3 regions of the Glutamicibacter sp. HZAU genome follow, and region 3 is predicted to be linked to each of the others. Evidence: predicted binding sites of a transcription regulator. Region 3 holds the regulator's gene; each other region holds the start of a gene.
What was found. Region 3 encodes Rex, which represses fermentation and respiration genes when NADH is low (regulators of the CRP and FNR family bind a similar motif). Its sites were predicted from a motif close to CTTGTGAANNNNTTCACAAG; they were not measured.
Positions count from the first base shown of each region.

Region 1: the regulator Rex is predicted to act here: its motif matches at 8,682-8,701, upstream of EKH49_RS13765 (MarP family serine protease).
Region 2: the regulator Rex is predicted to act here: its motif matches at 6,834-6,853, upstream of EKH49_RS07630 (glyceraldehyde-3-phosphate dehydrogenase).

Region 1 is NZ_SCKZ01000008.1:164,496-174,923, reverse strand. It holds gene EKH49_RS13800 (TadA family conjugal transfer-associated ATPase) at 1-257, opposite strand, end outside; gene EKH49_RS13795 (hypothetical protein) at 254-1,378, opposite strand; gene EKH49_RS13790 (bifunctional 3'-5' exonuclease/DNA polymerase) at 1,466-3,115, shown strand; gene EKH49_RS13785 (NUDIX hydrolase) at 3,122-3,799, opposite strand; gene nth (endonuclease III) at 3,796-4,590, opposite strand; gene acs (acetate--CoA ligase) at 4,794-6,770, shown strand; gene aroQ (type II 3-dehydroquinate dehydratase) at 6,900-7,352, shown strand; gene EKH49_RS13765 (MarP family serine protease) at 7,362-8,552, opposite strand; gene EKH49_RS13760 (Crp/Fnr family transcriptional regulator) at 8,757-9,434, shown strand.
Region 2 is NZ_SCKZ01000004.1:187,772-198,199, forward strand. It holds gene EKH49_RS07605 (LuxR family transcriptional regulator) at 1-939, shown strand, start outside; gene EKH49_RS07610 (acyl-CoA dehydrogenase family protein) at 1,400-2,548, shown strand; gene def (peptide deformylase) at 2,573-3,145, shown strand; gene EKH49_RS07620 (winged helix DNA-binding domain-containing protein) at 3,173-4,087, opposite strand; gene EKH49_RS07625 (hypothetical protein) at 4,363-4,989, opposite strand; gene EKH49_RS07630 (glyceraldehyde-3-phosphate dehydrogenase) at 5,221-6,678, opposite strand; RNA gene rnpB (RNase P RNA component class A) at 6,913-7,268, opposite strand; gene EKH49_RS07640 (YaaA family protein) at 7,402-8,190, shown strand; gene EKH49_RS07645 (VOC family protein) at 8,252-8,638, opposite strand; gene EKH49_RS07650 (Nif3-like dinuclear metal center hexameric protein) at 8,651-9,604, opposite strand; gene msrA (peptide-methionine (S)-S-oxide reductase MsrA) at 9,737-10,264, shown strand; gene cysK (cysteine synthase A) at 10,393-10,428, shown strand, end outside.
Region 3 is NZ_SCKZ01000007.1:12,380-22,807, reverse strand. It holds gene resB (cytochrome c biogenesis protein ResB) at 1-890, opposite strand, end outside; gene EKH49_RS12045 (cytochrome c biogenesis CcdA family protein) at 890-1,645, opposite strand; gene EKH49_RS12040 (TlpA family protein disulfide reductase) at 1,654-2,277, opposite strand; gene EKH49_RS12035 (histidine phosphatase family protein) at 2,284-2,946, opposite strand; gene EKH49_RS12030 (hypothetical protein) at 3,121-3,897, shown strand; gene EKH49_RS12025 (redox-sensing transcriptional repressor Rex) at 4,003-4,677, opposite strand; gene EKH49_RS12020 (glutaredoxin family protein) at 4,705-4,950, opposite strand; gene EKH49_RS12015 (HAD family hydrolase) at 5,013-5,819, shown strand; gene EKH49_RS12010 (30S ribosomal protein bS22) at 5,924-6,022, opposite strand; gene EKH49_RS12005 (helix-turn-helix domain-containing protein) at 6,162-6,386, opposite strand; gene gdhA (NADP-specific glutamate dehydrogenase) at 6,643-7,986, opposite strand; gene EKH49_RS11995 (ArsR/SmtB family transcription factor) at 8,177-8,614, opposite strand; gene EKH49_RS11990 (acetoin utilization protein AcuC) at 8,716-9,885, opposite strand; gene EKH49_RS11985 (TrkH family potassium uptake protein) at 10,091-10,428, shown strand, end outside.

The sequences.
Region 1 (10,428 bases), on a different contig from region 3:
GTGACTTCGGGCCGCTGGGCGAATGGCTCAAGGACAGACAGTCCTGCCACTTCGTGCTGCAGCGATTCCAATGACTGGGCGGCGCCCTGCGATCCCAGGGCCACGCCCGAGTCATGGACGGCTCCGGCCAAGGCAATCGCGTCGAGCTGCCCGCCGGTGAGCAGTGCCCGTTCACGCACTGATTCGAGAATCTTGGCATCGAGCACGGGCCCGCCCATTGCTGGGCTGGCATTGTGGCTGTGCCGTCCCGGGCTCATGGGTGCTGCTCCTTCACCTGCGGTATCAGGCACAGGTTGGACAGGTGCTGGCGCAGTGCCCGGGATTTGAAACTGTCGAAGAGCTGGCCGCGCTCCAGGGCCTTGCTGATCCGCGGAAGGACAGGGACGGCGCCAAGTATCTCCGGAAAGCCTTGAGGGGTGCAGCGCAGTTTCTGCTCCCCGCACAGCACCACTTCCCCTGAAGCTGGCACGGTCATGGAGCTGGCGGTGGCGATATTCCGGTCGATGAACTGGTTCATCACCAGCCGTTGCGGATGCGGTGCACGTCCAGCATCCACCACAATGAGATCGAATCCTTGCCGGGCCGCAGCGAGCAGCCGAATCACCAGCTGGTCTTCCAGCTCCTGCGTTCGGTTGGCGCGGGACCAGGTCAGGATGGCTGTATCGCGCAGTTTCGGCAAAGTTTCGGCCAGTTGATGGGCCGCCAGCGCACCGCCGGATTGCTGTAATTCCTCCCAGCCGATTCCGATAGGCGGCTTCGCGCACACCAGCGGCCACGCTCCTTGGGAATGCGGATCCAAATCAATCATGGCGCTGCGCAGTCCGCTGAGTGTTCCAGCGTGCGCCAGCAGCAGGGCGAGGGTTGTCGTCCCCAACCCTCCGGCCGTGGAATTCAGCGCCAGCGTGTGCCCATGCCCTGCCCGCATGGCCCAAAGGCCGAGGTATTCGCCCAGCCATTGGCTGGCCGATGGCAGAACCGCCACCCGCGCCTTGGGAATCCTGCTGGCCAGAGACCAGATGAGGGCCTCGCTATCCTCCAAGCCGACCAGCACATCTACCGGCCGGCTCGTGTTTTCGGCCAGTGCTGCCATGTCGCTGCCCCACAGCACCGGCCCCGAACCATCGCCGGGCAAAAGCTGCGGGTCTGCGCATTGGTTGATTCGCACCGCCGCGCCGACCGCGATCACCGCGCATCGCTCAATAATCCGCGCGTCGTTGCTCACGATGGTGCAGACCGGTTCATCATCCGCAGTGCGTCCACCAGCTGCCGGCGCGCTGGTTCTCTTCGGAGGCAGCTGCTCGAAATCCGATTCCGTCATCACAAATCGTTGCGCAACCTTCAGCGGCTGGGCCGATGGGGATTCTGATAGCCATTTCATGCATCGAGCGTGGCACCCATCCAATCATTTGCGTGCGGCCAGCCAACCGGCTGGGGATATCGTCCACTGGCACGGCACAATAGATCCATGAGTGCCATCGCCTTCCTTGCCGCCGACCCTGATGGCTATGCCCTCATTGACCTCCGCGACCAGCTCACTGGCAACTCGCTGCAGCCGGTCTCCTCTGTTTCCCGCGAAGAGCTGGCTGGCTTTGTCGCTGAAACCGAGGCACGGCATTCGCCCCGCTGGGCCATGCTCCGCACCACCCCATGGATGCAGCCGCTCGCGGCAGCCGGGGTTTTTCTGGCTAAGGCCTACATTCTCTCCTTGGCGCAGCGCATCCTGCACCGTTCCCCGCTGAGCACGAAGACGCTCGATGACTTCAACCTTGAACAGCCAACCCAGGGCAGGGAATGGGCCAACCAGGATGCGCTCTTCTCCGCACCTGTCACCGGCGAGTCGCTGGCCGAGCTGATCTCCATGTACCTTGCCCAACGCGACGCACTGCCGCAAGAACCCGATGCCCGCCGTCGGCTGGAATTATTGATCCATGCAGAATCGGTAGGCGCCGTGATTGCTTGCGAGATGGAAGAGGCCGGCTTGCCGTGGGATGAAGCCGGGCACCGCGCCCTGCTGCGCGAGCAATTGGGCGAACGCGTCTCCGACTACGGACGACCTCCCAAGCTGGCTGCCAAGGCCCAGCAGCTGGCTGAGGCGTTGGGCAGTCCCGGGCTCAATCCCGATTCGCCGCAGGAAATGCTGCGCGCCCTGCACAAGGCCGGCTTCGCGGTGAGCTCGGTGCGGGCATGGGAACTTGAGCAGATCAAGCATCCGCTGATTACCGAGGTCCTCGAATACAAGAAGCTCTCCCGCCTTGCGAGTACCCACGGCGATGCCTGGCTGGATCAATGGGTGGAAAATGGCAGGTTCCATCCGCACTATGTGCTGGGAACCGTCATTTCAGGACGCTGGGCGGCCTCAGGTGGCGGTGCGCTCCAATTGCCGCATTCCATCCGGCAGGTCGTTCGCGCCCCAGCAGGTTCGATCTTTGTGGTGGCCGACGGCAGGCAGCTGGAACCGCGCATCCTGGCGGCCATTTCCCATGACCAGCAGCTGCAAAAGGCTGGCCAGCAAGACGATCTGTACCAGTGGTTGCTGGATGCCAAGCTTGTCGCTTCGCGCGATGAAGCCAAGCTGGGAATGCTCTCGGTCATCTACGGCGGAGGTGGCGGTGCTTCGGGCACCGTCGGCGCGGCGCTGACCCGCAGCTTTCCCACCGCCATGCGTTTTGTCGAACAGGCGGCGCAGGCTGGCGAACAGGGTGGAGGCGTGCGCAGTTTCCTTGGCCGCGGCTGCCCTCCCGCAGATGAGCAGTGGCTGGCGGCGCAGCGGGCCACCAGCGATGAGGCATCGCAGCGGGCCGCTGACTCCGCGGCGCGGGCCCGTGGCCGGTTCACCAGGAATTTTGTCGTGCAGGCTACCGCGGCCGAGTGGGCCTTGGTGTGGATGGGCCACGCGCGCCACCTGATCCATCAGGCCGGGTGGAGCCGGAGCTGCCGCCAGGTGTTCTTCGTCCATGACGAAATTGTCTTCGAATGCCCCACCGAATTAGCCGGGCAGCTGCAGGAGCTAATCCGCCACGCGGCGATGCTGGCCGGACGCTCGCTGTTCGGCCAGGCCTCGCCGCGTTTCCCGGTCAGCGTTGCGATTTCAGGGAATTACGCGGACGCGAAATAGCGGGCCTCAGGCCATGCGCAGTTCGCGCCGGTTGTCCCACGGACGGGTCCACCCCAGCTCGTTGAACAGCCGGTCCAGCACGATCGCGGTGAAGCCCCAGATGATCCGGTCTTCGAAATCGAAGGCCGGGGACTTGAATTTGCGCGTGCCACGATGCACCACGCCGGTCAGGCGGTTCTTCGGATCCAGCAGGTGCGCCACCGGGGCGCGGAACACCCCAGCGCTTTCTGCCGGGTCTGCCGGATACACCTCGGATTCGGTATGCCACCACCCAAGCACCGGGGTGACCAGGAAGTTCGACACCGGCAGTTCGGTTTCCCCCAAGGTGCCCAGTACTTCGATGCCGGCGGTATCCACGCCGGTTTCTTCCCATGCCTCGCGCAGAGCGGCGCTGGCAACGCTCGGATCCTCTTGGTCGATGCCGCCGCCGGGGAAGGCGATCTGCCCGGCATGCTTGCGCAGGGTCGCTGCCCGCTCCACGAACAACAGGTCCAGGTCGTCCATCTGGGACTGCGGTTCCAGCACTGCCTCGCCGGCCGCGCCGAACAGGATCAGCACCGCGGCCCGGCGCGCGGCACCGAGCTCCATCTCGTTCATCACCCACTCGTTGGGCAGCCGCTGCGTTGCCCCGACCTGCGCCGTGTGGCGGGCGATGACTTGTTCCAATTCCAAGCGTGCGCTCATGCGTCCAATCCGTATCCTTCAGCCCTCAGCTCGCGGCGAGTTGCTCCGGCGATCATTTTCGCCAGCAGTTCTTCCCGTCCTGGTGCAAGCTCATACTTGAGCAACGCTTTGGCCTTGGCCGGTATTTCCTCGCCGATGCCGTACGACGGGCACAGCTTGGCGATCACGCACGCCCCGCAGGCGGGCTTGCGCGCATGGCAGACGCGCCGGCCATGGAAGACCACCCGGTGGCTGAGCATCGTCCAGTCGCGCTTCTCGAATAGTTCACCCACCGCGTGCTCGACCTTCACCGGGTCGGTTTCAGCGGTCCAGCCCAGGCGGTTGGCCAGCCGCCCGAAATGGGTGTCCACGGTGATTCCGGGGACGCCAAAGGCATTGCCCAATACGACGTTGGCGGTTTTGCGTCCCACTCCGGGAAGCTTCACCAGCTCGTCGAGCTTGGCTGGCACTTCGCCGTCGAAGCGTTCCACCAGCGCAGCGGATAGCCCGAGCAGCGAATCCGTCTTGGCGCGGAAGAAGCCGGTGGGGCGGATCAGCTGCTCAAGCTCGGCACGCTCGGCTTGGCTCATTGCGAGGGCGTCGGGGAAACGGGCGAAGAGCGCTGGAGTGATTGCATTGACCCGCACGTCGGTGGTCTGCGCCGAGAGCACGGTGGCTACCAGCAGTTCGAAGGGAGTCTCGAAGTCCAGCTCGGGCACCGCGTAGGGGTAGGCCTGCGCCAGTTCCCGGTTGATCTTGCGTGCCCGGCGCTTCAGCCCCAGCTCGGTTTCATTCTCAAGTTTCTTCGCCACGCTTTAGATCGTGTCATGAGCGCGCTGGGTTTTCACCCCGGAACACTGCCCCGGCATGCTGTTCATCGCGTTCAATCCACCGCTTGGCGCACAAATTACCCGATTTCCGCTATCGCAGTGACACAAAGCACACCTTCATCCTCCGAGGCTGTAACTTTGATCACAGAGAAACATTTGTGACTACGTGGAAGGACGCGAACACAGTGAGTGATTCGAAGACCCTGGACAACCTGTCGACCGAAACCCGCTCCTTTGCCCCAAGCAAGGACTTCAGCGATCAAGCCATCGCCACCCAGGCCCGCTACGACGCAGCCAAGGAAGACCGCTTGGGCTACTGGGCGGACCAGGCCCGCCAGGTATTGGACTGGGACACCGATTTCACCGACACCCTCGACTGGTCTGAAGCGCCGGTTGCCAAGTGGTTTGTCGGCGGCAAGCTCAACGCTGCCTATAACGCACTGGACCGCCATGTGGAGAACGGCCGGGGCGACCGCGTGGCCATCTACTTCGAAGGCGAGCCGGGCGATACCCGCAGCTACACCTACGCACAGCTGGCCGAGGAAGTGAAGAAGGCCGCCAACGCCTTCGAGTCCCTGGGCGTGGCCAAGGGCGACCGCGTCGCCGTCTACCTGCCGATGATCCCCGAAGCGGTGATCACCATGCTGGCCTGCGCCCGCATCGGCGCCATCCACTCGGTGGTCTTCGGCGGCTTCTCCGCCGACGCGCTGCGCAGCCGCATCGACGACGCGGACGCCAAGCTCGTGGTCACCGCCGATGGCACCTGGCGCCGCGGCAAGCCGAGCCCGCTGAAGCCTGCAGTGGATGCCGCCCTGGAAGCACCGGGGCACACCGTTGAAAACGTGCTGGTGGTCAAGCGCAACGGCGAGCCTACCGAATTCAGCGCGCTGGACAAGTGGTGGGATGACGTGGTCGGCAACGCCGCCACCGAGCACACCGCGGTGGCCCACGACTCCGAGCACCCGCTGTTCGTGCTCTACACCTCCGGCACCACCGGCAAGCCCAAGGGCATCGTGCATACCACCGGCGGCTTCCTCACGCAGACCGCGGTCACCCACCGCGACACCTTCGATTTGCACCCGGAAACCGATGTCTTCTGGTGCACCGCAGACATCGGCTGGGTCACCGGCCACTCCTACGTCACCTACGCGCCGCTGGTCAACGGCGCCACCCAGGTGATCTACGAAGGCACCCCGGATACCCCGCACCAGGGCCGCTGGTGGGAAATCGTGGAGAAGTACGGCGTCACCATCCTGTACACCGCGCCGACCGCCATCCGCACCTTCATGAAGTGGGGGCGCGAGATCCCGGACGGCTATGACCTCTCCTCGCTGCGCGTGCTCGGTTCGGTGGGCGAACCGATCAACCCGGAAGCCTGGATGTGGTACCGCGATGTCATCGGCTCCAACAACGGCAAGAACGGCGAGAAGAAGGAGCACCCGGCTCCGATCGTGGACACCTGGTGGCAGACCGAAACCGGCGCGCACATGATCGCGCCGCTGCCGGGCGTCACCGCCACCAAGCCTGGCTCGGCCCAGGTGGCAGTCCCGGGCATCGCCATCGACGTGGTGGACGAAGCCGGCGAATCCGTAGCCGACGGCGAAGGCGGCTTCCTGGTCATCCGCGAACCATGGCCGGCCATGCTGCGCGGCATCTGGGGCGACATGGAACGCTACAAGGACACCTACTGGTCCCGCTTCGAGAACATGTACTTCGCCGGCGACGGCGCGAAGAAGGATGACGACGGCGACATCTGGCTGCTGGGCCGCGTGGATGACGTGATGAACGTGTCCGGCCACCGCCTGTCCACCACCGAGATCGAGTCTTCGCTGGTCGCCCACCCGTACGTGGCCGAAGCCGCGGTGGTCGGGGCGAAGGACGAGACCACCGGCGAGGCAGTGGTCGCGTTCGTGATCCTGCAGACCGAGCCTGCCGAGGGCGAGGATGTCGTGGCGACCCTGCGCAACCACGTGGGCAAGGACATCGGCCCGATCGCCAAGCCGAAGCATGTGCTGGTGGTGCCCGAGCTGCCCAAGACACGCTCGGGCAAGATCATGCGCCGCCTGCTCAAGGACGTGGCCGAAGGCCGCGAGGTCGGCGACGCCACCACGCTCTCGGATTCGACGGTCATGAGCCAGATCGCGCAGTCCATGGGCAAGTAGCCGCTGCACGCACTGCCGCAAGAGCCGCCGTTCATCTGCACCGCTGGTGCGGAAGAACGGCGGCTTCTTGTATTACGGACCCGGCGCAACGACGCTGGATTATGCCTGCCGTGTAATAGATTTGGGTTCATGACTGAGAACGCATCGAACACCATCTTGCTGCTCAACGGCCCCAATCTGAATCTGCTGGGCACCCGGGAACCGGAAATCTATGGCCACGACACGCTGGCCGATGTCGAGCAGCTGGCCCGTGACACCGCGGCCGCCTACGGCCTGGAGGTGCGCGCGGTGCAGTCCAACCACGAGGGCGTGCTCATCGACGCGATCCACGAGGCCCGCACGACCGCGGCAGGCATCATCATGAACCCCGGTGCGTTCACCCATACTTCGGTAGCGCTGGCCGATGCGATCAGCGGCGTGCAGCTGCCCGCCATCGAGGTGCACATCTCCAATGTGCACAAGCGCGAGGCCTTCCGCCACCATTCCTATATCTCGCCGGTAGCCAGCTCGATCATCATCGGTGCGGGAGTGCACGGCTACAAGCTGGCCGTGCAGCAGCTCGCGCATTTGCTCGGCAAGTAGCCGCAGGCATCAGCCGGAAACGCAGTCGCCGGTCTTGATGCTGGTGCGCCGCTGGCTGCCGAGTTCCAAGGCTTGCTCGATCTCTTCGAGACTCAGGGCGAAGCCAACCTCGTCATCGCTGCGGGATTTGGCGAAGATCAGACCCACCACGTCGCCGGATTCATCCAGCAGCGGTCCGCCGGAATTGCCCTGCGCCACTTCCGCGGTGAGCTGGTAGACCGAAATCCGCGACGGGTCTTCGCCATAGATGTTGGCGATGGAGACGAAGGCGCGCGAGGCGATCAGCGCTCCGCGGATCTGCTGCGGTCCGCCCGACGGGTGGCCGACGAATGTTGCCGAGTCGCCACGCATCAGGTCATCGGTGGCCAGGTCGATGGGCTCAGCCTGCAGTCCCTCGACGTAAAGCAGCGCGATGTCCGCCTGGGGATCGAAATAAACAACCTTTCCGCGGTGAACTTCGTCACCGCCGACCTCCACGGTTGCAGCACTCAATCCTGCCACCACGTGTGCATTCGTCATGACCAATTCGTGGTCGACAACGAAGCCCGAACCGGTCAGGTTAACGCCGCACTGCACGGCGGTGCCGGAGATCTTGGCCGCCGATTGCGCGGCTGCCAGCTGCAGGTCGTTGGCGGCCCATTCGGTGTCCACTGGCGCCTGCACCGGAGGGGCGAAAGGCTCCAGGAACGCGGGCAGGGTTTCAGCGATCACCTTGGAGCGTGCGGTGGATATGGCCGCATCGACAAACTCGGGTGTCAGGCCGCGAATCGTGTCGATCATCTTGGACTTGCTGATCTCCAGCGAAAGCCTCGGGATACCCATGCTTGCCGTGGAAAAGGCCAAGCCACCAATGATTGTTGCGGTGATGAACACCGACAGCACGCCACCGGCGATGCGGTCTGCGGCACGCAGGAAATCGACATTCATCCAGTGCCTGATCCGGGTCGCGATCACCCGTCCCAGCGCTTGGCCGAGGATGATCAGCACCGCGGCGGTGGCGATCATCAGTCCGACACGCCACCACGGATTCGTGGCAAAAGTGGAGACCAACGGGATCGCGAAGAATGCGGCGACGCCACCGACGAGCAGGCCGAGCATGTCGCCAACTGTCAGGAGGAAACCTCGGCGAACTCCAACGATGAAGAACATCAGCAATACAGCGCAGATGACTACATCGAGCCAGCTGAAAATTCCCAGCACCCAGACCCCAGTTCATTCATAAAGTTCGTATAGACCCAAGGTACCCTTAGAAGCTGATGGATTTCTGCGAGCAGATTCGCGAGTTTTAGTCGAATGTGCGTGATTTTCGACATTTTCTTGGTTAAACCACGTGTGGAAACTGTCACATTGTTACCGAATACGGCACAATGAAGTAAGCGCCTACTACTGTTGACAGGAGATTTAATGGATATCGAGGTACTGCGTCGCGCGCCACTGTTTGCGTCGCTTGGTGATGAAGTTTTCGCCGCGCTAACCGAAGAATTGACCGAGGTTGATCTGTCCCGCGGTGCATCGGTGTTCCGTGAAGGCGATCAGGGTGACCGTCTGTACTTCATCGTTTCTGGCAAGATCAAGCTCGGCCGCACCTCTTCGGATGGTCGCGAGAACCTGATTGCTGTTCTTGGCCCGGGCGAACTATTTGGCGAAATGGCCTTGTTCGATCCACACCCACGCAACGCTACCGCCACCGCCGTGTCGGAGACCCGCCTGGCTGGCCTGAGCCACGAGAACATGCGCAAGGCTATCCTGAACTCCCCTGAGGTCTCGATCCAGCTGCTGCAGGCTTTGGCTGCACGTCTGCGTCGCACCAATGAGTCCCTGGCCGATCTGGTCTTCTCTGACGTTCCTGGCCGCGTTGCCAAGGCGCTGCTGGACCTGGCTGACCGTTTCGGCCGCCCGGCTACCGACGGCATCCTGGTTGCCCACGAACTGACTCAGGAAGAACTGGCCCAGCTGGTTGGTGCTTCCCGCGAAACCGTGAACAAGGCTCTGGCCGAGTTCGTCCAGCGCGGCTGGCTGCGCCTGGAAGCACGCGCCGTCGTGATCCTGGACATCCAGCGCCTGCGCCAGCGTTCGCGCTAAAGCACGACAAAGCATTTCAGGTCGAAAATCCTCAAAGGATTTTCGGCCTGTTGTGTTTTAAGCAGTGTGCTCAGTGCCCGGCAGTGGTCTGCCACGGCCGGGAGGACTCGGCGCTGATGGATCCCAGGACTTCCAGGTAGTAGATTCCATCGCGCACCAGCAGATCCGGATGCTTGAGGTTCAGCGATCGCGCCCGCGAGAGGTAGGCGATCACTCCGTTGGCTTCCGCCATGGCTTCCAGGATCATTTCCACTGCAGGGTAGCTGATCTCCGAGAGCGTGAGGTTCACCGTGTTGGGTTGGCCAATGCTGTCCCCCAGCTCGCTGGTGCCGCGCTTTGCCAAGATGTCTCCGGCAGCAGACCAACGTCCCCATTTTCCTTTGCCACGCAGCAATGAGGCTTCCTGGCGGTTCGGCACGGTGGCGGTGAAGTACCAGGTGTCGAAGCGGCGCAGGGCAAAGTTCGGATTGAGCCAGTGCGATACAGGACGCAGAAGGTCGGTACGCAAACCGAGTCCGCGGCGGCGCAGGAATTCGTCAAAGGCAAGATCTTGTCCGGCGATGGCTTCGCGGGCGGTCATCCAGTCTTCGGCATCGGTCATTTCAACGACGGATTGCTCGTCGGTTCCGGCCAGCAGGATCCCGGTCTCTTCGAAGAGCTCGCGAATGGCGCAAACAAGATAGGCCTGGACCAGCTGCTGATCCAGCAGGTCCATGCGCTTGGACCATTGGGACAGGCTCGGGCCGAACCATTGGTAGGTGGCACGGTCGCTCGTCTCATGGCTGCCGCCCGGGAAGGCTACGTTGCCCAGAGGAGAGCCCCCGGGGCGATAAGTCAGGTAGGTTTCCACACCGTGGGAGGAATCCCTCACCAGGCACACCGAGGACGCTCGCCGCGGGGTACGCGGGGTGCGCGAACCGAAAGAGAACCAGTTCTCGGCGGTGGCAATCTGATGCGGCGGCAGGTCGAAGAGCCGTCGAACCATGCCGCTGCG
Region 2 (10,428 bases), on a different contig from region 3:
CACGGCAACGTCATCGTGGGCATCGGCATGGGCTATCTGGAGTCCGGGATGGCTTCTCAGGCCTTGGCGGCGTTGGAGCAGGCGATAGGTTTGCTGTCGGTGGGCGACCCGTATTTGGTCAAGGGTTTTGCCGCGGCGTTTGCCGCGTATGCTGCATCCCTGCTGGGCGACCGGGCCAAGGCGTCGTACTATCTGGACATGTCGCGTGCGGAGCCTGAGGTTTCGGGGCAGATCTTGCGTCCGATCGCCGAACGGTCGCTCCTATCGGTGGTTTTGGATCTTGAAGGCGAGCAGGCCGCTGAGGATTTATTGCACAAGCTGCTTGCTGAGGCCGAGTCCTTCGGGCGTAAGAACCTGGTGATGCGCCTGTTGCTCGAAGCATGGCAGTGCGGACTGTTGGCCGATATTTCACGGCTGTCGGAAGCTGCGTTGCAGGTGCAGGGACCGCTGGCGGCGACGCTGGCTGGCTACCAGGCGGCGCTTGAGGATCCAGCGGAACTGAATGTGGGACTGCTTGTGCAGGCCCATGTCGAGGGTGGGCAGCTACTGCTGGCGGCCCAGCTGGCGGCGAGCGCTTCGGAGCGTGCTCGGGTTCTGGGGCGGCGCACGGTGGCCAGCCATCTTCTGGGACTTTCGGTCGACATCGCCCAGCCGTTGGAACATGTTAATACGTCGGCATTGGGTCGGGCTCGTGTTGATGAATCGCTGTTGACGGCTCGTGAATATGCAACGTGCATCAGGGCCGCTTCCGGGGCGAGCAATCACGAGATCTCCCAGGAGCTGTTTTTGTCGCCGCGTACGGTGGAGGGACATTTGCAGCGCTCGTACGCGAAATTGGGTATCACGGACCGTCGGCAACTGCTGGCTGAGCGTGTCGCGTCGGATGCTGGAGTGCTCCAGGCCGCAGAAGATACTCTAGCCCTACCTGTTTTTGAGTGATGGCGTACCTAGTCACCCAGTTTTGCAGCTTAGATGTCCATACTTGCCCATAGGATGATTCTTGTTCGATCTACCAATGCGGTTGGCTCTTGGGGGAATCACAGTAGTTGATGGAGCGGATCACGGGAATTTAGATTGCATTCACTCGCAATGAGTGCTTATGACTCCCACCGATACAGACCGGTGCCAGCATCTTTGATGCTGGCACCTTGTCGTTAAGCTTTGTGACACCAGATCCTCGACGATATTCGAAGATATGTTCGAATCACTGGCTGCGAGGAGTCTACACCCGTGTTTTTTGAGACTTATTGCTTCAAACATGACGTGGGCAACAGATACTCGGCCGCAAATAGGCGCATGTCATTGGGTAAGACCATAATGGAAGTGAACAGTCGGGCAGGTCGATGTTCCTGGCCTGCCCCAAATCAGGCCCCACCCCTCTACCGAAAGGTACTCCCCTGTGAAACGCGCGCTCTTTGAAGAGGACCACGAGCAGTTCCGTGAATTGGCTACGGAGTTCAATGCCCGGGAGATTTCCGGCAAATACGCCCAGTGGGAGAAGGAGCACCAGATACCCCGCGAAGTGTGGCAGGCCGCCGGAGAGAACGGCTTGCTGGGTCTTGCCGTGCCAGAGGAGTTCGGCGGCATGGGGATCGACGACTACCGCTTCCGTGTAGTGCTCGATGAGGAGTTCGTGCGTTCCGGTCACCTGGCCGTGGCGTTGGCGTTCCACCTGCATGACGATCTGGTGCTGCCTTATTTGCTGTCCTACGGCTCGGCCGAGCTCAAGGCCAAGTGGCTGCCCCGCATGGTCGACGGCTCCACCATTACTTCCTGCGCGTTTACCGAGCCTGGCGCGGGGTCCGACCTGCGTGCCGTACGCACAAAGGCGGTCCGCGATGGAGATGACTGGCTGATCAGCGGGCAAAAGACCTTCATCGGCAATGCAGCGTTTGGCGATGCAGCGCTGGTGCTGGCGCGCACCGACGGCGAGAGCGGACGGGCCACCGAACAGTCCTTCTCGCTGTTCATGGTCGAGCGTTCCGAGGGGTACACCAATGGCACCCCCTTCGACAAGATCGGGTTGCGCGCTTCGGATACCGCGGAGCTGTTCTTCGACGATGTCCGCGTGAGTGCTGACGATCTGGTTGGCGAGCTCGGCCAGGGCCTGTCCTATGTCAAGGCTCATCTCCCCCAGGCGCGTCTGGCCATTGCCGTGGCGGCGTCGGCGATCTGCACCGCATCCTTCGAGCAGGCGCTGGAGCATGCGAAGAACCGCTCGACCTTCGGCCAGGCGCTGACCGAATACCAGAACACGCGTTTCGAGCTGGCTAACCTGAAGACTGAGGCGCATGTCACCCAGAGCTTCGTGGATCGGGCGGTACTGGCGTTCAACGAGGGCGAGCTGGATGCTGCCGAGGCTGCCGAGGTCAAGCTTTGGGCTAGTGAGAGCGCTAAAAAGCTTTCCGATCAGGCGTTGCAGATCCATGGCGGCTACGGCTACATCATGGAGTACCCGATCGCGCAGTCGTTCACCGCCTCGCGCTTGCTGACCATTTTCGGTGGCACAAGTGAGATCATGCGTGAAACTATTGGACGAGCACTCTAAGCACTTTTGAAAGGAACTGATCACGTGCCTATTCGGCAGATCACTGTTTACGGAGAACCTGTACTTCACCAGCGTGCGGTGGAGGTCACCGAGTTTGACGACGCCTTGCGCGAGCTCGTGGCCGATATGCACCTGACCATGGATGAAGCGCACGGTGTCGGCTTGGCCGCTCCGCAGATCGGTTTGGGCCTGCGCATGTTCACCTACGTCTTCGCAGACCAGGACGATGCTCCCGAGCGTGGTGTGGTGATCAACCCGAAGTTGACCCTTTCGAAGGTTTCGCAGGCTCCTGCCCACCCGGATGAGGATTCAGAGGGTTGCTTGTCCGCGCCCGGCTTGAACTACCCGCTGCAGCGCGCCGACTATGCCAAGGTGGAGGGTTTCGACGAGTTCGGCCAGCCGATCTCCTTTGAGGCCCATGGCTGGTTCGCCCGCATCATGCAGCACGAGTACGACCACCTGGATGGCCTGTTGTATGTGGACAAGCTGCAGCCGCGCTGGGAGAAGAAGTGGAAGAAGGCCAAGAAGGCTCTTGGCTGGGGCGTCCCGGGCAACACCTGGCTGCCGGGGACCGATGAGGATCCGTTCGGCCACTAGGCCCAGTCCCTCCTGGCAGGCGGCCGCCTACCGGGCGGTCTTGAAGTCCAGATACCGCTGATGCAGCGCCGTACCGAGTTGATCGGTCGGCGCTGCTTCTGCATTCCAGAGCCTTGCCGCCCTGCCTTGTTCAAGCCAGAAGGGCAGGAACATGCCATTCTTGCCGGGCAGGATCTGCTGGGCCATCTGCTCATCGGCTGCCAGCGCCCGATCCGCATAGCCCAGGTAGTACTCGTCAAAGGGACCCAGCAGGTGCAGCGGCAACCGGGTGGACTGCGGCGTTTCAAGCTCGCGGTGGGCCAGGCTTCCGGCAATGACCCAATAGTTTTCTCCTCGCTCATCGTTGCCTGCGCTGACCAGCACGTCACCAAGGGCTTGGGCAGCAGTTCTCATGGCAGTAAGCGTCTGCCCCGCGTACCAGGCTGCGTCGCGGATGGTGGCTGGCCCATGGGAGCTGAGATAGCGGCGCAATATTTCCGCCAGCGGATCCGCTGGTTCCCGGTGCCGTGCGATCCATTGATCGACGAGCACGAAGTCCTGGGCGGTGAGCTTTGCACCATCAGGGGTGGGCCCCAGGCAGATCAAACCGTCCAGGGCGAGGATCTGCAGCAGGTGCAAGCCGCGTTGCTTGTCCGTCTCGATTCCGTGCCGGTTCAGCACGTTGAAGAGCTCGGTTCGGCTGGCCTGTTTAGCCTCCTGCAAATGCGAGTTGATGACGCCGGCAGCCTGGTCAATGACCTGCGCGTCGATCTGCAGTCCGCGCAGGCGTGCGGCTGCTGAGCGCAGGGTGCGTTCACGGCTTGAGCGTGCCAGCCACCGGAGATCCTCGGCGACGCAGATGTGCAGCGTGCCCCGCATGATCCACGACCGGACCAGCTGGCCGCCGGTGAACAGCGCGTCGACCCGCTGGCGTGATTCTTGGGCTGTCGAGCGCTGGGCCAGCCCGTAGCGTCCTGCAGCGAAGTCCTGGGACTAGAAGGCGAGCATGTGCTTGGCGGCCTGCAGCGTGGATTCTGCCGGTTCCAGCAGAAGCTGGCTGGCCATGCGTACTGCCAGTACCCTGGTCCTGTCCATCGGTCCACCTCGATCCAATCCCCGATGGCGTAGAGCCTAGCAGTCCGGCGCAGCGGATGCGCCTCCGGATCCGCAGCCGCCATGCCTCGCCTTGATGTGCAGATGGTCGTTGACGTAAGACTGCCGCAGCAACGGGCGACGCCTCACTTCAGCGGGGCGCGAATCCATTCGGCGAGCGCCTGCCTGAGCAGGGAGCAGTTGGCGGCGGTGTCGAAGGAGGTTACCAGACGTGAATCGCCTAGCCGGTGCATGCAGTACCCGGCCCACGGCACCACGATGAGATCCGTCAACCCGCGCTCCCAGGCGGCGACCAGCACCGGCCGGACCTCCGTGCTGCGCAGCACCGGTTCTGGATTCAATCCCAACCACGGATCGAACATCTGTTCCCATTGCTCGAACGCGATGAGGTCGATCCCCTCGTCGCCGTACTGCTGGGTCCAGAAATCATTGCCGGTGGCTGAACCGGTTGCCGCGGTAGTTGCCGCCAGCCCGGGGATGCGGTGGGCACCCTGCGCCTTTCCCGCCCACGCGTTCGACCAGGTCTGGATCCACCGTTGCTCCCACAGGTCCCGGTCGGCTTCGTCCGGCAGGGCCGAGGATCCCTTCTCGGGAACCGGGCTGAGCTGGGGCAGCGAGAGATCTTCGGCTAGACCCCAGCCCTGCCGGATGAACAACAGCATCCGGATTGGCTGCGCGTCATCATCCATGGACAGCGACATGTCCGCGGGCCTCCCGCCGTGGTTCAGTGCCGGATTCGTTGATCGCATCATGCCCCGAGCCTTGCACAGGGCACTTCCTCTGGCAACGGGTTCTGTGTGCATGAAACAGGATAGCGACCCCCGGGAATACTGGACCCCCGTCCGGTCCTGCCCACGACGCGGAAAAGTGTGCATCAGGAAAACCCGGCAAGACCGTTCCTATCGCAGGCCCAGAACTCAAGAAGGGACCATCCCAGCGCGCAATGCGTTGGGATGGCCCCTTCAGCTGAAACCCTTGAGGTCCTAGGCGGTGACGGCTTCTGCCTTCAGTGCAGGCACTGCAGCTGGGTGGGTGCCGGCCATGGTTTCGATGACGCGGACTACCTGGCAGGAGTAGCCGAATTCGTTGTCGTACCAAACGTAGACGACAGCGTTCTTGCCGGACACGATGGTGGCCAGGCCGTCAACGATGCCAGCGCGGCGCGAGCCGACGAAGTCGGTGGAAACAACCTCAGGCGAATCGATGTAGTCGATCTGCTTGTGCAGGTTCGAGGTCAGCGAGGTCTCGCGCAGGTAGGCGTTCAGCTCTTCCTTGGTGGTCTCGTTCTCAAGGTTGAGGTTCAAGATCGCCATGGAGACATCCGGGGTAGGAACGCGGATGGCGTTGCCGGTCAGCTTGCCTTCGAACTCCGGCAGGGCCTTGGCAACAGCCTTGGCGGCACCGGTTTCGGTGATCACCATGTTCAGCGCTGCCGAGCGGCCGCGGCGCTCGCCCTTGTGGAAGTTGTCGATCAGGTTCTGGTCGTTGGTGAACGAATGAACGGTTTCCACGTGCCCGTGGGTAACGCCGAACTTCTCGTTCAGTGCCTTCAGCACAGGGGTGATGGCGTTGGTGGTGCACGATGCAGCGGTGACAATCTTGTCTTCTGCGGTGATCCACGAATCGTTGATGCCGTGGACGATGTTCTTCAGGTCGCCCTTGCCCGGTGCGGTCAGCAGGACACGGGAAACGCCCTTGGCCTGCAAGTGCTGGGACAGGCCGGCCTCGTCGCGCCAGCGGCCGGTGTTGTCAACGACGATGGCGTTGTCGATGCCGTACTCGGTGTAGTCAACGGTGGTCGGGTCATTCGAGTAGATGACCTTGATCAAGGTGCCGTTGGCGAGGATGGTGTTGTTTTCCTCGTCAACGGTGATCGAGCCGTCGAAGCGGCCGTGCACCGAGTCGCGGCGCAGCAGGGAGGCGCGCTTGACCAAGTCGTTCTCCGCGCCCTTGCGGACTACGATGGCACGCAGGCGCAGGCCGTAGCCGCCGCGTTCGATGAGGATGCGGGCCAGCAGGCGGCCGATGCGGCCGAAGCCGTACAGCACGACATCCTGCGGTTCTGCGTCGGTTGCGCCAGCCTGGCCAACCTTCTCGCCCAATTCATCAGCCAGGAAGGCGTTCAGATCAGCGGAACCGGACTCCTTGAACTTCTTGTTCAAACGGCCGAGATCAACGGAGACCGAGCCGACATTCAGGGACTCGATGGCATCGAGGATCGCCTTGGTGTCGTTCAGGTCGAGCTCTTCGCCATCGATGCGGCGCACGACGCGGTGGGCCTTGATGATGTCGATGGCGGACTGGTTGATCAGCTTGCGGCCGTAGACGGAGGTCACCACATTGTTCTTGCGGTACAGACGTCCGATCAGTGGAATCATGGCCTCGGCGAGCTCTTCGCGCCCGCTCCATTCTTGCTGGGCAACGACAGACTGCTGGGTCACAGAAAATCCTTCCAATTCAGCCGACTCGCAGATCCATGAAGTCGGTTGGCACCGTGGGAAGCACCATTGCTTTTGCGGTGGCACGAGGTAACAGGATCATCCTCGTAAGTACATGATCCATTCTAGACCGTGCGCTGAAAAAGCGCGGATCGGGAACTGTGAATCATCTCACGAGCGGGCAAGGGCCGGGCCGTGTGATCAGGAATGAAGGGCTGGATGCAGCGAAGGAATTAATGAATGGGATGGCCGATACGCCGGGTTTTGTCGCGCCGAAGCGGGACGGTCATCTATCTACGACTGCCGTTGCCGGCAGCCTCTAGCGGTCCACCCGACTGCATGGGGCGAACAGCCCTCATAACGCAGTCTGTCTGACCTTGCTCCGAGTGGGGTTTACCTAGCCACCCCAATCGCTTGGGGTGCTGGTGGTCTCTTACACCACCGTTTCACCCTTACCAGGAAAACCTGGCGGTCTATTTTCTGTGGCACTAGCCTGCGGGTTACCCCGAGTGGGCGTTACCCACCACCCTGTTCTGTGGAGCCCGGACGTTCCTCGGGACAATTGCTTGCCACGCGACCGTCTGGCCATCCCATTCACTACCAGTCTAATCGGTTCAGGACAGCCTTCGGACCACTTTCGAACACTGGATCGCTCACAGCCGGAGTCGCCACGGCGGGGACATGGCCGTCGCAGAGCAGCAGGTGGACTCCGATAAGCTGGAGAGCGTGCTTATTTTGTTGCCGCCTTCCGAAGGCAAGACCGCCCACGTCGAAGGAGCTCCCTTCGAAATCGAAGAACTCTCTTTCCCGGAGCTCTCTGCCGAACGCCGCCTCATGCTCGACGCCCTGGCAGAAGTATCAGCAAGGGAAGATGCCATGGACCTGCTGGGCGTCGGAGCTTCGCTGGCCAATGAGGTAGCTCGGAATATCAACCTGCACACCGAGCCGGCCGCCAAGGCGCACGACATCTACTCGGGGGTGCTCTTCGAAGCCCTGGACTACGCGAGCCTGGATGAAGCCGCGCGGCGGCGTGCCGACGAATCCGTCATCGTGATCTCCGCGCTGTGGGGGGCCGTGCGATTTGGCGATCGCATTCCGCCCTACCGCTTGTCCATGTCGGTCAAGCTCGAGCCGCTGGGCAAGCTGGCCACCTGGTGGAAGAAGCGGCTGGCCCCGGTACTCGATGAGGCGGCCGGCAGCCAGCTGATCGTTGACGCCCGGTCGAGCACCTACGCAGCCGCCTACAAGCCAGCCAATGGCAACACCGTTGCGGTCAACGTGTTCCAGATGCGCAACGGAACGCCGAAAGTGGTCTCGCACTTCGCCAAGCACACCCGCGGTGAAGTCGCCCGCTTCCTGGTCGAGCAGCCGGTCGAACCGAAGAACCCTGGAGAATTGCTCGACCTGGTCCAGACCAAGTGGGAAGCGTCCCTGGTGGAAGACAAGAAGGGCCTGGCTTTGAACATCCTGCTGCCAGAAGACCACCAGTTCACCACCGTGAAGCAGGCCGCCTGAGCGCGTTGCGACAGCGAATGATGCCGTGCAGGCCGGGCAATTCCGCTAGGCCTGCATGGCATCATCGCTGCGCTGCAACCAGTTCGACTTCGAATCCGGAAGCATCCTCCAAATAGGCCGCATAGTGCTGCGCTCCCCCGGCGTATGGGTGCAGTTGCGCGAACATGAGGCTGAAACCGCGCTCCAGCGCTTCGGCGGCCAACGTGTCGACGGCCTGCCTGGTGCCGGCTTGGAAGGCCAAATGGTTCAGCCCTGGAGCCAGCCGGTCATGCCGCTGCTTCTTCGCATCCGGACCTGATTCCAGGACGATATAGAAATCGCCGCAGGAATAACTGATGCCGTTGGCCCATTGCGAATTGGCCGTGTAGCCCAGACGGGTCAGCAGCCAGCCCAGCGATGCTGTGCTGGCTGCCAAATCCTCCACCCAGATCTCTACGTGGTGCAGCATGCCAAACTCCGGCTATGGAGTCAGGACAAAGTCCCAAGGATCGGAATTCACCTGGGATACCTCGATTTCCACCGCATGTCCCAGATCGTTCAGCACATTGCCCAAGGCGCGGGCACCGGCCGAGAGCCAGACCCATTCCGAAGCGAAGTGGGAAACGTCGATCAGGTAAGGGAAGCCGCCATTGGCAGCTTCGCGCGCTTCGCTTGCCGGGTGATGGCGCAGGTCGGCGGTTACGTACACATCGGCCTGGTGCGAGCGCACCGCATCGAACAGGGAATCGCCGGCGCCGCCGCACAGGGCAACCTTCCGGATGATTCCGTTGCGGTCTCCGGCGACACGCACTCCGCCGGCTACGGCCGGCAGTACGGTGTAGACGCGTTCCGCGAAATCTTCGAGCTTCATCGGCTTCTCCAAGAAGCCCACCCGTCCCAGGCCTTCCTCGGGCAGCCCGTCCTTGGACTCCACCAACGGCACGCAGTCCTTGAGCCCGAAGGCATCGGCCAGCGCGTCGTTGACGCCCCCGATGGCACTGTCGGCATTGGTGTGCGCGGTCAGCAATGCGGTACCGGATTCAATCAGGCGGTGAATGGCCTCGCCCTTGAATGTCGTGCCGGCAACCTGGGTGACTCCGCGCAACAGCAGCGGGTGGTGAGTGATCAGCAGATCGGCCCCACGCTCGATTGCGTCCTCGATCACCTCCAGCGTTGGATCAACAGCCATCACGATCTTGGAAATCTGCTGGCCGGTTCGCCCGGTGACCAGCCCAACGGCATCCCAATCTTCGGCCAATGACTTTGGCCAAAGCTCCTCGGCGGCTTCAAGGACGTTACCCAGGGTGGTCTGCGCAGCCGAGGAGTCTTCCACTGGCTGCTCTGGCTTTTCTTCGGTAACGGGCTTGAGCGTCGAGGCCTCCGGGGAAACGTTGCTCTTCCCCAGGTCTTGCGAGTTATTTGCCTTGCTCTGCATACCAACCAGACTACGCCGTGCCAATGAGGATGGAACAGAATGCAACGCCGCAACGTTGTGAACTGTGTGAGTATTCTCAGCCTTCAGTCACCTCATCAATTCACCCCGACCCTGGATGTCCAGGACACCAAGTTGAGCACCTTCGTGCTAGCTGGCGGTTGCTTCTGGTGCTTGGATGCCGTGTACCAGCGCACGCGTGGCGTCTACGCGGTAATTTCCGGATATATCGGCGGCCACACCAAGGATCCGAACTACCGCGAAGTCTGCAGCGGCACCACCGGGCATGCCGAAGGTGTCGCGGTGATCTTCGATCCGCAAGTGGTTCCGGCCGACGTCATCCTGGACATGTTCTTCACCGTGCACGACCCGACCACGCTGAACCGCCAGGGCTACGATGTTGGAACCCAGTACCGCTCGGCGATGTTCCCGCTCGACGATGCACAGCGCGAACTTTTCGAGGCCGCCATCGACAAGTTCTCGCGTGTATACCCCAATCCGATCGTCACCACGCTGGAAGAGTCGAAAGATTTCTATCCTGCCGAGCAAATTCACCAGGATTATTACTCCGAAAACCAAGAAGTCGGATATTGCCGGGTGATTATCGATCCAAAGCTCGCAAAAGTCAGGAAATATTACGCTCAATGGCTAAACGAAACCTAGTCGCGCTTTAGGCCTATTAGGGTTAGTTGTGAACCCGATGGGTGTCCGGCGGTTACGCCAGATTCCAGCAGTTATTTCGCCGCAACTATCTGCGGCTGCATAAAGTACACGTAAGGATTGCATACAAGATGGGCAAGATCTACAACAACGTCACCGAAGTCGTC
Region 3 (10,428 bases):
GGGTGGTTGACCTTCAGCTCCTGCTTCACAGGCTCCGCGTCTGCCGATTCGCGCACCTGCACGTGGGCGGTGAAGTCCAGCGGCTGGCCGAAGTGGGATTCTGATTCGCGGTCGAAGACAATATCGAACTGGTCCAGGGTCACCGCGTAGCCCGGGAGGTTATCGGCGTTGAAGTTCGTGCCAGGGGTGAAGGAATCATAGGCGACCAGCGAGTTCACGAAGGTTTCCCCTTCGACGACGACGCGCTGTCCGGTGTAGCCCAGGGAGCCGCCGATCGCCGCGGAAGCAAGGACGCCCACCAGCGAGATGTGGAAGAGCAGGTTGCCGATTTCGCGGGTGTACCCGCGCTCGGCGGCCACCGAGGCACCGATGGCATCCTCGCGGCGCTCGACGCGGTAGCCGCGCTTCTTCAGGATCCTGAACGCATCATCGATGACCTGCTGGTCGTCGGGCGTATCGGCTTCGCCTTCGAGAATTTCATGCGTGCTGTACTGGGGCAGGCGGTCCAGGCGCGCAGGGGTCCGCGGTGGCGGGGTGCGCAAGGCCTTGGCGTGCTTCTTCACACGCGGGAGGATGCAGCCGATCAGCGAGATGAACAGCAGGATGTAGATCGCGGAGAACCACACCGAGGAGTACACGTCGAACATCTGGAAGCGGTCCAGCCAGGGGCCGGCGGTGGTGTGCTGATCCAGGTACTGGGCGACAGATTCGGGGTTGGCATCGCGCTGCGGGAAAATAGAACCCGGCACGGCAGCGACAGCGAGCAGCAGCAGCAGGAACAGTGCTGTGGGCATCGATGTCAGCTGGGTCCAGATCCAGCGCATGGAACCCACGAATCCCAAGGCAGGCGCGTCGCCGGTTCCCTTGGACTTCCGTTGTTGTTTCGCCATTAAATTGGCAACCTCACTTCATTGGCAAACCAGTTTTGCAGTTCTGCTACCCATGTTCCCCAAAGCCCCGTCACCATGACCAGGCCCAAGGCAATGAGCAGTCCCCCGCCCAAACGCATGATGAGAACTTGGTGCTTGCGGAAAAACGCCAACGCCTGCATGCCGCGCTGCAGCCCCATTGCGATAAGGATGAAGGGCAGGCCCAATCCGAGGCAATAGAACACGGTCAGCAAGGTTCCGCGGCCCACGTTCGCGTCCACTCCGGTGGACATGATCAATACCGCGCTCAACGTCGGGCCGATGCACGGCGCCCAGCCCAGCCCGAAGGTCAGCCCCAGCACCGGGGCGCCCCACAAGCCGGCAGGCGGTTTCTTATGGATCTTGCGATCCCGCTGCATCCAGGAGAATCCGCCCATGAAGACGACGCCCATGAAGACCACGACCAACCCCAGCGCCTGGGTGACCCAGGACCCGTTGAACCGCAGCCACGCGGACGCCTGGCTGAAGAGCACGCCGGCGGCAATGAAGACCACGGAGAATCCCAGGACAAAGAGCAGCACGCCGGAGACGATCCGGCCGCGGCGGTGGTCCTTCAAATCTGCGCCGGTCAAACCGGTGACGTAGCCGAGATAGCCCGGCACAAGCGGGAGGACGCAAGGCGAGAGGAAGGAGACCAACCCAGCCAGCAGGGCCACGGGTGCGGCCAGGAGCAACGACCCGTCCAGGACGATGTCGGCAAAGGGATTAGAGGTCACTGATCAGCTCACAACTCTTCGGTCAGAGCGGTGCTGATCAATGATTTGAGGGTCCCCGGCTCCACGGCACCGATTACGCGGGCACGGACACGGCCCTTGCGGTCCAGCACCAGCGTGGATGGCACGGCTTGCAGCGGCACGTACTTGGTCATCGCCAGCTGGATCTCCCCGGTCGTATCCTGCACAGACTCGTAGGGAATATCGAAGGTGCGTTCAAAGGCCTTCGCGGCTTCGGCTTCGTCGCGTACGTTGACGCCGATGAATTCGACCTTCTCGCCGAACTCTTCGGCAATTTCCTTCAGATCCGGCGCTTCGATGCGGCACGGAGCGCAGGCGGCGTACCAGAAGTTCATGACTACCGGCTTGCCCTGCCACTGCGTGAAGTCGATGTCCGTGCCATGGTACGTTGTGGCCTTGATGGCCACCGGTTCGCTGCGCTTGGAGACTTCGTATTCTTCCACTGCACCGTCGCCGGCAATGTAGTTCTTGCCGTCGCCGCTGTTCGCTTGCGCGGTCAGCGCATCTTCGTTGCCGCTGCAGGCAGCCAGCGGCACCACAGCGGCGGCAACCATCAGCGAACGCAGCATGGTACGGCGGCTCAACGGGCGAGGATTAGGCACGGGATCAGTCATTTTGCTTTAGGCTCCAGGGATATTCGCCGCGCCGGCAAGCAGCTCGGGGCACGGTTCGGTGTAACGCACGGAGACCAAATCGTCTCCCTCAAAATCAAAGCTTGTGATGGATGCCAGCGTGCACTCTCGCTGGCGTGGATCGTGCCACAGACGCTTCTTCTCGGCGGCTCGACGCGTCACCCAGATCGGCAACTGGTGGCTGACGATGATGACCTCGGAGCCTTCGCCGTGATCGGCGACCGCTGCCTTGCGATGCTCGTCCATGGCCTGGCGCATGCGGGCTACCTGTTCGACGTAGGCTTCGCCCCATGAAGGCTTCAGCGGGTTGACCAGCAGCGGCCAATACTTCGGCTGGCGCAGGTGCTCGGCGACCTTGGACAGGCCTTCGAGCTTGTTGCCCGCTTCAATCACCCGTTCGTCGGTGTGGATCTGCAGGTCCAAGGCCTTCGAAGTCGGCGCGGCAGTCTGCTGGGCACGCAAGAGCGGGGAGGCTACCAACCGGACCACATTGCCGCCGTCTGCCTGGCGCTTGGCAAAATATTCGCCTGCCGCATCGGCCATCTGGAATCCCAATTCCGAGAGCCCGAAGCCGGGGATCCTGCCGTAGAGCATACGGTCAGGGTTGAAAACTTCCCCATGGCGCAACAAATGGACAGTCGATAAAGGCATGTTTCCAGTGTCTCAAATAATCGATGCAAATTAGCCATATTGTGGCCACCGTCAACTATTCACAGGACACGCATTGGAATCCCATATGGAAAAACCATCCTTTCGGAGGGGTTGCTCACAATCACCTGCCACTACGCTTGGTAAATAAGATAGTTCGACCCAGAAGGATGCATGATGAGCGACTACGATCCTAACCAGCCGGGCCAGCCCTACAACCCGAACACTTCGGGCCAGAGTCCATCGCAGAACCCTTACGGCGAAAACCCCTATGGCCAGCAGCCCTCGCCATATGGCCAGAACCCGTACGGCCAGAATCCGAATCCCTACGGGCAGCCGCAGGCTCCAGGCTACGACCAGTATGGCCAGCAGGGAGGCTACGCTGGCGTGCAGCCGCCGACCGAGCGTCCGCGGACCTTGGCTATCGCCTTCGGCTTGATCATGCTCGCCGGCATTTTCAGCGCCCTGGCCAGCTGGTTGATGGCCAGCTCCAACATGATGGCGAACATGATTGGCCAGCAGTGGTCCTTGGTCCAAGAAGAGTTCCAGAAGCAGATGCAGAGCACCCCTGGCATGGAACAGGATCCGATGGTCGAGCAGATGATGGCCAGCCCTGAAGCCTTCATGTCCCAGGTCAATTCCATGATGTCGAGTTTCGTGATTGTCGGCATGATCATCACCTTGGGCCTGTACTTCCTGGTGGGCTTCTTCGTTGGCCGCGGCGTCGGCGCCATGCGCATTATCGCCACGATCCTCGCTGCGATTTCGCTGCTGAACCTGGTGACGACTGTTCCAATGATCAGCATGTTCGCCGACACCCAAGCCGGAATCATCAACGCCGTCTACGTTGTGGGCATCTTGCTGGGCGTCGCCGGCGTGGTCTTCTCCTGGCTGCGCCCGTCTTCGCAATACATTGCGCAGCGCCGCCAGGCCCGCCTCGCGGGCTTCCGCTAAACCCTTGGCCTTGCAGTTCCGCTAGGCCCCGCAAGAACAATCAAGGCGTAGCCGCGTCATCCCATCGGAGGATGATGCGGCTACGCCTTTCTGCTTGCCGGAGTTTCAGCCTTGGACGGCGAGGTAGGCAAGGATCTGCAGTTCGGTGGACAGGTCGACGCGACGCAGATTCATTCCCGCTGGTACGCGCAGAGGCTTCGGCGCGAAGGAGAGCACCGAGCGGACCGATAGCTCGGCCAGTTCGTAGACCAGATCCTGCGCGGCTTCTCCGGGAACAGCCAGGACAGCAATGTTGATTTCCTCGCGTTCCACAACAGCAGCCAAGTCCGCGATGGCTTCCACATGCAGTTCGCCGACTGCGCTGCCCACCAGAGCTGGGTCGACATCCAGGATCGCCTTGACGTTGAAGCCACGGGTCCTGAACCCTGCATAGCCGCTGAGCGCGCGGCCGAGGTTGCCTGCGCCGAGAATGGCCACACGCCAGTCCTGGTTCAAGCCGAGGGTGCGGCTGATATGTTCTGCCAGCTCGCGGACCACATAGCCCACTCCGCGGGTTCCGTAGGATCCCAGCCAGGATAGGTCCTTGCGCAAGATGGAGGGGTTAACGCCGGCTTCCTTGGCCAGCACTCCGGAACTGGTGCGTTCCAGGCCTTGGGCTTCCAGGGCGTTCAGCGCGCGCAGGTATTGGGTCAGTCGAGCCAGCGTGGCCTCAGGCAGGACCCGGGCTTCAAGCTCTGACATCTTCGTTCTCCCGCACTTTTCGGTGCTCTGGACGAGCACAACGCATATTCATGATTTCCGCAGCGGCTAACTGCGCAGCAGCCGTTCGAGACGCTGTGCGTCGATGTGCCAGAAGTCGCGGACTGCTCCGTCGATGAGCAGCACCGGCACTTCTTCGTGGTGCTTTGCCAGCAGTTCAGGGTGCTGGTCGATATCGAGTTCGGAAAACTCCATATTCAGCCGTCCAGTCACCTCGGCCACGGTTGCGCGTGCCGCGTGGCACAGGTGGCAGCCTTCTCGAACCAATAGCTGGATCTGATGCAAAGTACTCACCTGCCTATAATCTCACGAGCCGTAACCACGCTTGAACTTGGCGATGAAATAAACTGGATCAAATGCCTTCCATCGATCCTCACCCCAGCCCGAATTCCGCCCTGGCTCCGGAAACGGTCGCCGCTTTTTTCGATGTCGACAACACGCTTGTGCGCGGCGCCTCGCTGTATCTGCTGGCGCGGAAGCTGCATGAGCGCCGTTTCTTCCAGTTCCGCGAAATCCTCTGGTTCGCGCTCAAGCAGCTGCGCTTCGCCGCCCGAGGCGAGCACCTCGGGGACATCCACCAGATCCGCGACCGTGCGTTGATGATGGTTCGCGGGATTCCGGTGTCCGAGATCGAGAAGATAGGCAACGAGATCTATGACGAATACATCGAACCGAAGCTGTGGTCCGGGACGGTAGCCATTGCCCGCCAGCATCGGACGGTGGGGCGCGAAGTCTGGCTGGTCACCGCCACTCCCCTGGAAGTGGCGAATGTCATCTCGGATCGCCTGGAACTGACCGGCGCATTGGGCACCGTAGTGGCCAGCGAAGACGGTTTCTACACCGGAGCGCTGGCCAGCCCGATCCTGCATGCCGCGGAAAAGGCCCAGGCTGTGCGTTCCTTGGCGAAGGCTCGCGGAATCTCGCTATCGAAGTCCTGGGCTTACTCGGATTCCTACAATGATGTTCCCCTGCTTGAAGCCGTGGGCCATCCGGTGTGCATCAATCCCGATGCACGCCTGCGCGCCTACGCCAAGCGCCGCGGCTGGCAGGTCTATGACTTCCGCACCGGCCAGCGGGCCGCCAAACTGGGCCTGAAGGCCGCTGGCGTCCTCGGCGCGCTCTGGGCTGCCCGGCGTTCGTTCCTGCGCCGTTCCGGCTCTTAGGCGGGCATTGAGCGGTTTCTTGGATAAAGCAATCGCCACCGTTCAGCAGTTTCACTGTGAAGCGGTGGCGATGATTGCCAAGCGGCAAATGCTCAGAAGCAGATTTACTTCTTGTTGCGACGCTGGTGGCGGGTCTTGCGAAGCAATTTGCGGTGCTTCTTCTTCGACATACGCTTGCGGCGCTTCTTGATAACAGAGCCCATAGTGGTTCCTCACAAACTAAATAAATGCGTCAACCCCAAACGCCTGCTTGCGCGCGAGCACAAGGACAAGGTTGACCGGACGTTAAACGTTCCTTAACAGATTACCCGCTTTTCGGCCATGCTCTGACCATCGCGCGGACTATCGACCGTAGGAACCGGTACCGTGCTGCGGATCAATGGCCGCGGCATTCAGATATGATTCCACGGCGTTTTCCGGAACGCGATAGGAGCGACCGAACTGAACAGCTGGCAGATCACCGGCGTGGATCAGCCGATAAACGGTCATTTTGGAAACACGCATCATGTCGGCGACTTCGGCCACAGTCATGAATCGGGCTCCGGCAAAATTCTGTTTATCCGTCATGCGGGATATTCTCCTGACGCTGATCTCTAATTCGTCGCGTTATTTTAGCGAAGATGAACTTACACGACTTTGGATCAACATCGGCGGTTCAGGTTCACGTTCGCTTTGTACTAGTCTAATCGCACTTTTGTAACTTTTGCATCACGAAACACACCGGTGACCGTCTGAATCACATATTTCGATGCCAGAACGAGACAATCCGCGTGGATTCACCGGGGTTCCGATGAATCCGCGCGGATTGCAACAAACTGAATTACTAGATGACGCCCTGTGCGAGCATGGCGTCAGCGACCTTCACGAAGCCTGCGATGTTGGCGCCGGCGACGTAGTTGCCTGGCATGCCGTACTCGTCTGCAGTCGCTGCGCAGCTGTCGTGGATGCCGACCATGATCTCAGTCAGGCGGCGCTCGGTGTGCTCGAAAGTCCATGCATCGCGGCTGGCATTCTGCTGCATCTCCAGGGCCGAGGTGGCAACACCACCAGCGTTGGCAGCCTTGCCCGGGCCGAAGAGCACTCCGGCATCCTGGAAGATCGACGTTGCCTCAGCGGTGGTAGGCATGTTGGCGCCTTCGGCGACGGCAATGGTGCCAGCGGCGACCATCTTCTTCGCAGCCTCGGCACCCAACTCGTTCTGGGTTGCGCAAGGCAGCGCCACGGTGCCTTCAACGTCCCAGACGCTGCCGCCTGCGACGTACTTGACCTTCTTGCTGCCACGGCGTTCGGCGTACTCGGAGATGCGCCCGCGCTCGACTTCCTTGATCTGGCGCAGCAGATCCAGGTCGATGCCACCTTCGTCAACGATGAAGCCGGCCGAATCGGAAGCGGTGACTACCTTGGCTCCCAGTGCCTGCGCCTTCTCGATGGCGTGGATTGCCACGTTGCCCGAACCGGAAACGACCACGCGCTGGCCATCGAAGGTCTGGCCGCGGGTCTTGAGCATTTCTTCGGTGAAGATCACTGCGCCGTAGCCGGTGGCCTCCGGGCGAACCAGGGAACCGCCCCAGCTCAAGCCCTTGCCGGTCAGCACGCCGGACTCGTAGCGGTTGGTGATGCGCTTGTACTGGCCGAAGAGGTAGCCGATTTCGCGGCCACCCACGCCGATATCGCCTGCCGGCACATCCGTGTACTCGCCAATGTGGCGGTAGAGCTCGGTCATGAAGGACTGGCAGAAGCGCATGACTTCGCCATCGGACTTGCCGCGGGGGTCGAAGTCCGAGCCGCCCTTGCCGCCGCCGATTGGCATGCCGGTCAGGGAGTTCTTGAAGATTTGCTCGAAGCCCAGGAACTTGACGATGCCAAGGTAGACCGATGGGTGGAAGCGCAGACCGCCCTTGTATGGGCCTAGTGCCGAGTTGAATTCAACGCGGAAGCCGCGGTTGATCTGCACGCGTCCTTCGTCGTCAACCCATGGCACGCGGAAGATGATCTGGCGTTCAGGTTCGCACAAACGCTGCAGGATTGCGGCTTCAGCGTATTCAGGGTGCTTGACCGATACGGCTTCAAGGCTCTCGAATACTTCTGTGACGGCCTGATGGAATTCTGCTTCGCCGGGATTGCGGCGGAAGACTTCGTCGCGAATCGTCGCTAAGTGCTTGTCCAAGTTCTTCTCCTCATCACTTGGGGCAGGCACAGGCGCACAAGGGGCCTCATAGCCGGCGTCACTGCCCCGCACACGAGAATGCCATGCTGGGCATTCTGAACAAAATTTTCTTGTTATAAAACAGGATTGCGCGCGTAACTTAAAAGATTGACCATTTTGCCCGGTTGCAACGTCGAAGACTGGACAACGCCTAGCGTCGGCGCCCGAACCGAGGAAGTTTCTCGAAGAATTCCTGCGCGCGTCCCGTAACTTGTTCCAAGCCTTGGCCCACGCGGCGGCCGATCTGCTGGGCAGTCGGATTCGATGCCACAGCCAGCTGCCCCTCGGTTCCGGTTTCGGCCGTTGCCGATTCCTGGCCCGCCGCTGGTGCAGGAACCAATTCGGTGCACCAATGCACGAGGTCCTCCAGCGCAGCGGTGTCAATGCTGTAGATGCGCCGCTGCCCGGCAGCGGCCATGCTGACAAGCTCAGCTTCGCGCAATACCTTCAGGTGCTTGGAAACCGTTGGCTGGGAAATCTCCAGTTCCGTGACCAAGGTGCCCACGGCTTTCGGCTCGGTCTTGAGCGCTTCTATGATCCTGCGTCGGGTCGGCTCAGCCAACGCCGAAAATACTTCATCAATTGCCACACTCATAACCCTAACGGCATATGAACGAATGGCAATCGATTTCCTTGTCGAAAAAGCTGTGAAGTCTTGTTGCTGCGCCCAGTGGTCGCATCGACCCGAGGCTAGTCAAACCAGGGATCAAGGCCAAAGAGCGGGAAAACTTCCTTGCGGGTAGCGATGATGGTCCTGTCCACCGGATCGGCCGGATCATAGCCAACTTCCCAATTGCGCCACCACAACTGGGCATCGTCACCCATGAGATAAGGCATGGCACGCCCGTACTTCTCCAGGACATAACGGCGGAAAGTCTCGGGGACATAGGTGCGCAACGGCACCGGCTTGCCGGCAACAATCGCGGTCAGATGCGTCCAGGTACGCGGAACGACGGCAGTGACGTTATACCCCCCGCCTCCGGTAGCCAGCCAACGGCCTTCGCACAGTTCGTCCGCCAGCTGGGAAATATCCAAGGCGGCCTGGCGTTGGGCATCGACCGACAGCTTCAAATTGGTCATGTCGTCATCACGGTGCGCATCGCATCCATGCTGGGAGACAATGATTTCCGGCTTGAAGGCGCGCACCAGCTGGGGAACGATCGCATGGAAAGCACGCATCCACCCGGAGTCCCCGGTCATGGCCGGAAGAGCGACATTGACTGCGCTGCCTTGGGCATCCTTGCCGCCGATTTCATTGGCGAATCCGGTTCCCGGAAAAAGCGACAATCCCGATTCATGGATTGAAATTGTCAGCACACGTTCGTCATCCCAGAAGATCGATTCGGTGCCATCCCCATGATGCGCGTCGACATCGATGTAGACTACGCGCTTCGCGCCGTGTTCCAGCATGCGATGGATCGCGGCGGCAGCGTCGTTGTAGATGCAGAAACCGCTGGCCTTGCTCTTCGCTGCATGGTGCATGCCGCCGGCGAAATTCACTGCACGGACAACATCTTCATCCATGATGGCTTGGGCCGCCATCACCGAGCCTCCCACGATGCGTCCGGCTGCTTCATGCATCCCGGCGAATACCGGGTCGTCTTCAGTGCCCAAGCCGAATTCTTCGGCAACCAGTGCCGGATCCTGGCTGACCCGCCGCACCTGGTCGATATAGGTCTGGTCGTGAACCGTGCCGATAACCGCGTCCTCGGCAACTTCTGGCGCCTGGATCGAGACGTTCTGCGCATCGAAAACATCCAGCTCGTCGCTGAGCCGATAGGTCAGCTCTAGCCGCGAAGGGTGCATCGGATGCCAGTCGCTGAATTTGTACTTCAGATACTGTTCATCCCACATCACCATGGTGGGCCGTGGGGCATGCTGCGGATCTAACACGATTTCAGGCTACCCGATAGTGATCCAACTCATGAATTTATGGCAGAATGCGAGGCTAGTCGGGTCTTCAGGCGGGCAACGCAAGCGTTTAGCGGTGGAAACGCGTAAATTACTAGGAGGACTTCAACTCCGCATGGCAAAGAACTGTTCCCAAGGAAACGGCGAGAAATAAATGAGCACAGCCAGTGCACCGGGACCCAGTGCCCGGGCAGCTGAAATGCGTGAACGGCGACGCAAGAAATGGCTGGCGGTTCGCATCGCAGTCGCCGACTTCACCGTGCGCTCCCCTGCGCGCTTGACTCTTGGCGCTTTCCTCTTGGCCATCACGCTGTTCACTTCCCTGCTGGCCGCACCGTTTTCCTCGGCAACCGGCGAAGCCACCGCGCTGCATGACGCTTTGTTCACGGCCGTGTCGGCCGTGTGCGTTACAGGCCTCACAACCGTCTCCACCGCGGTGCATTGGTCATTTGCCGGCCAGCTGATCATGCTGGTCGCGACGTTCATGGGCGG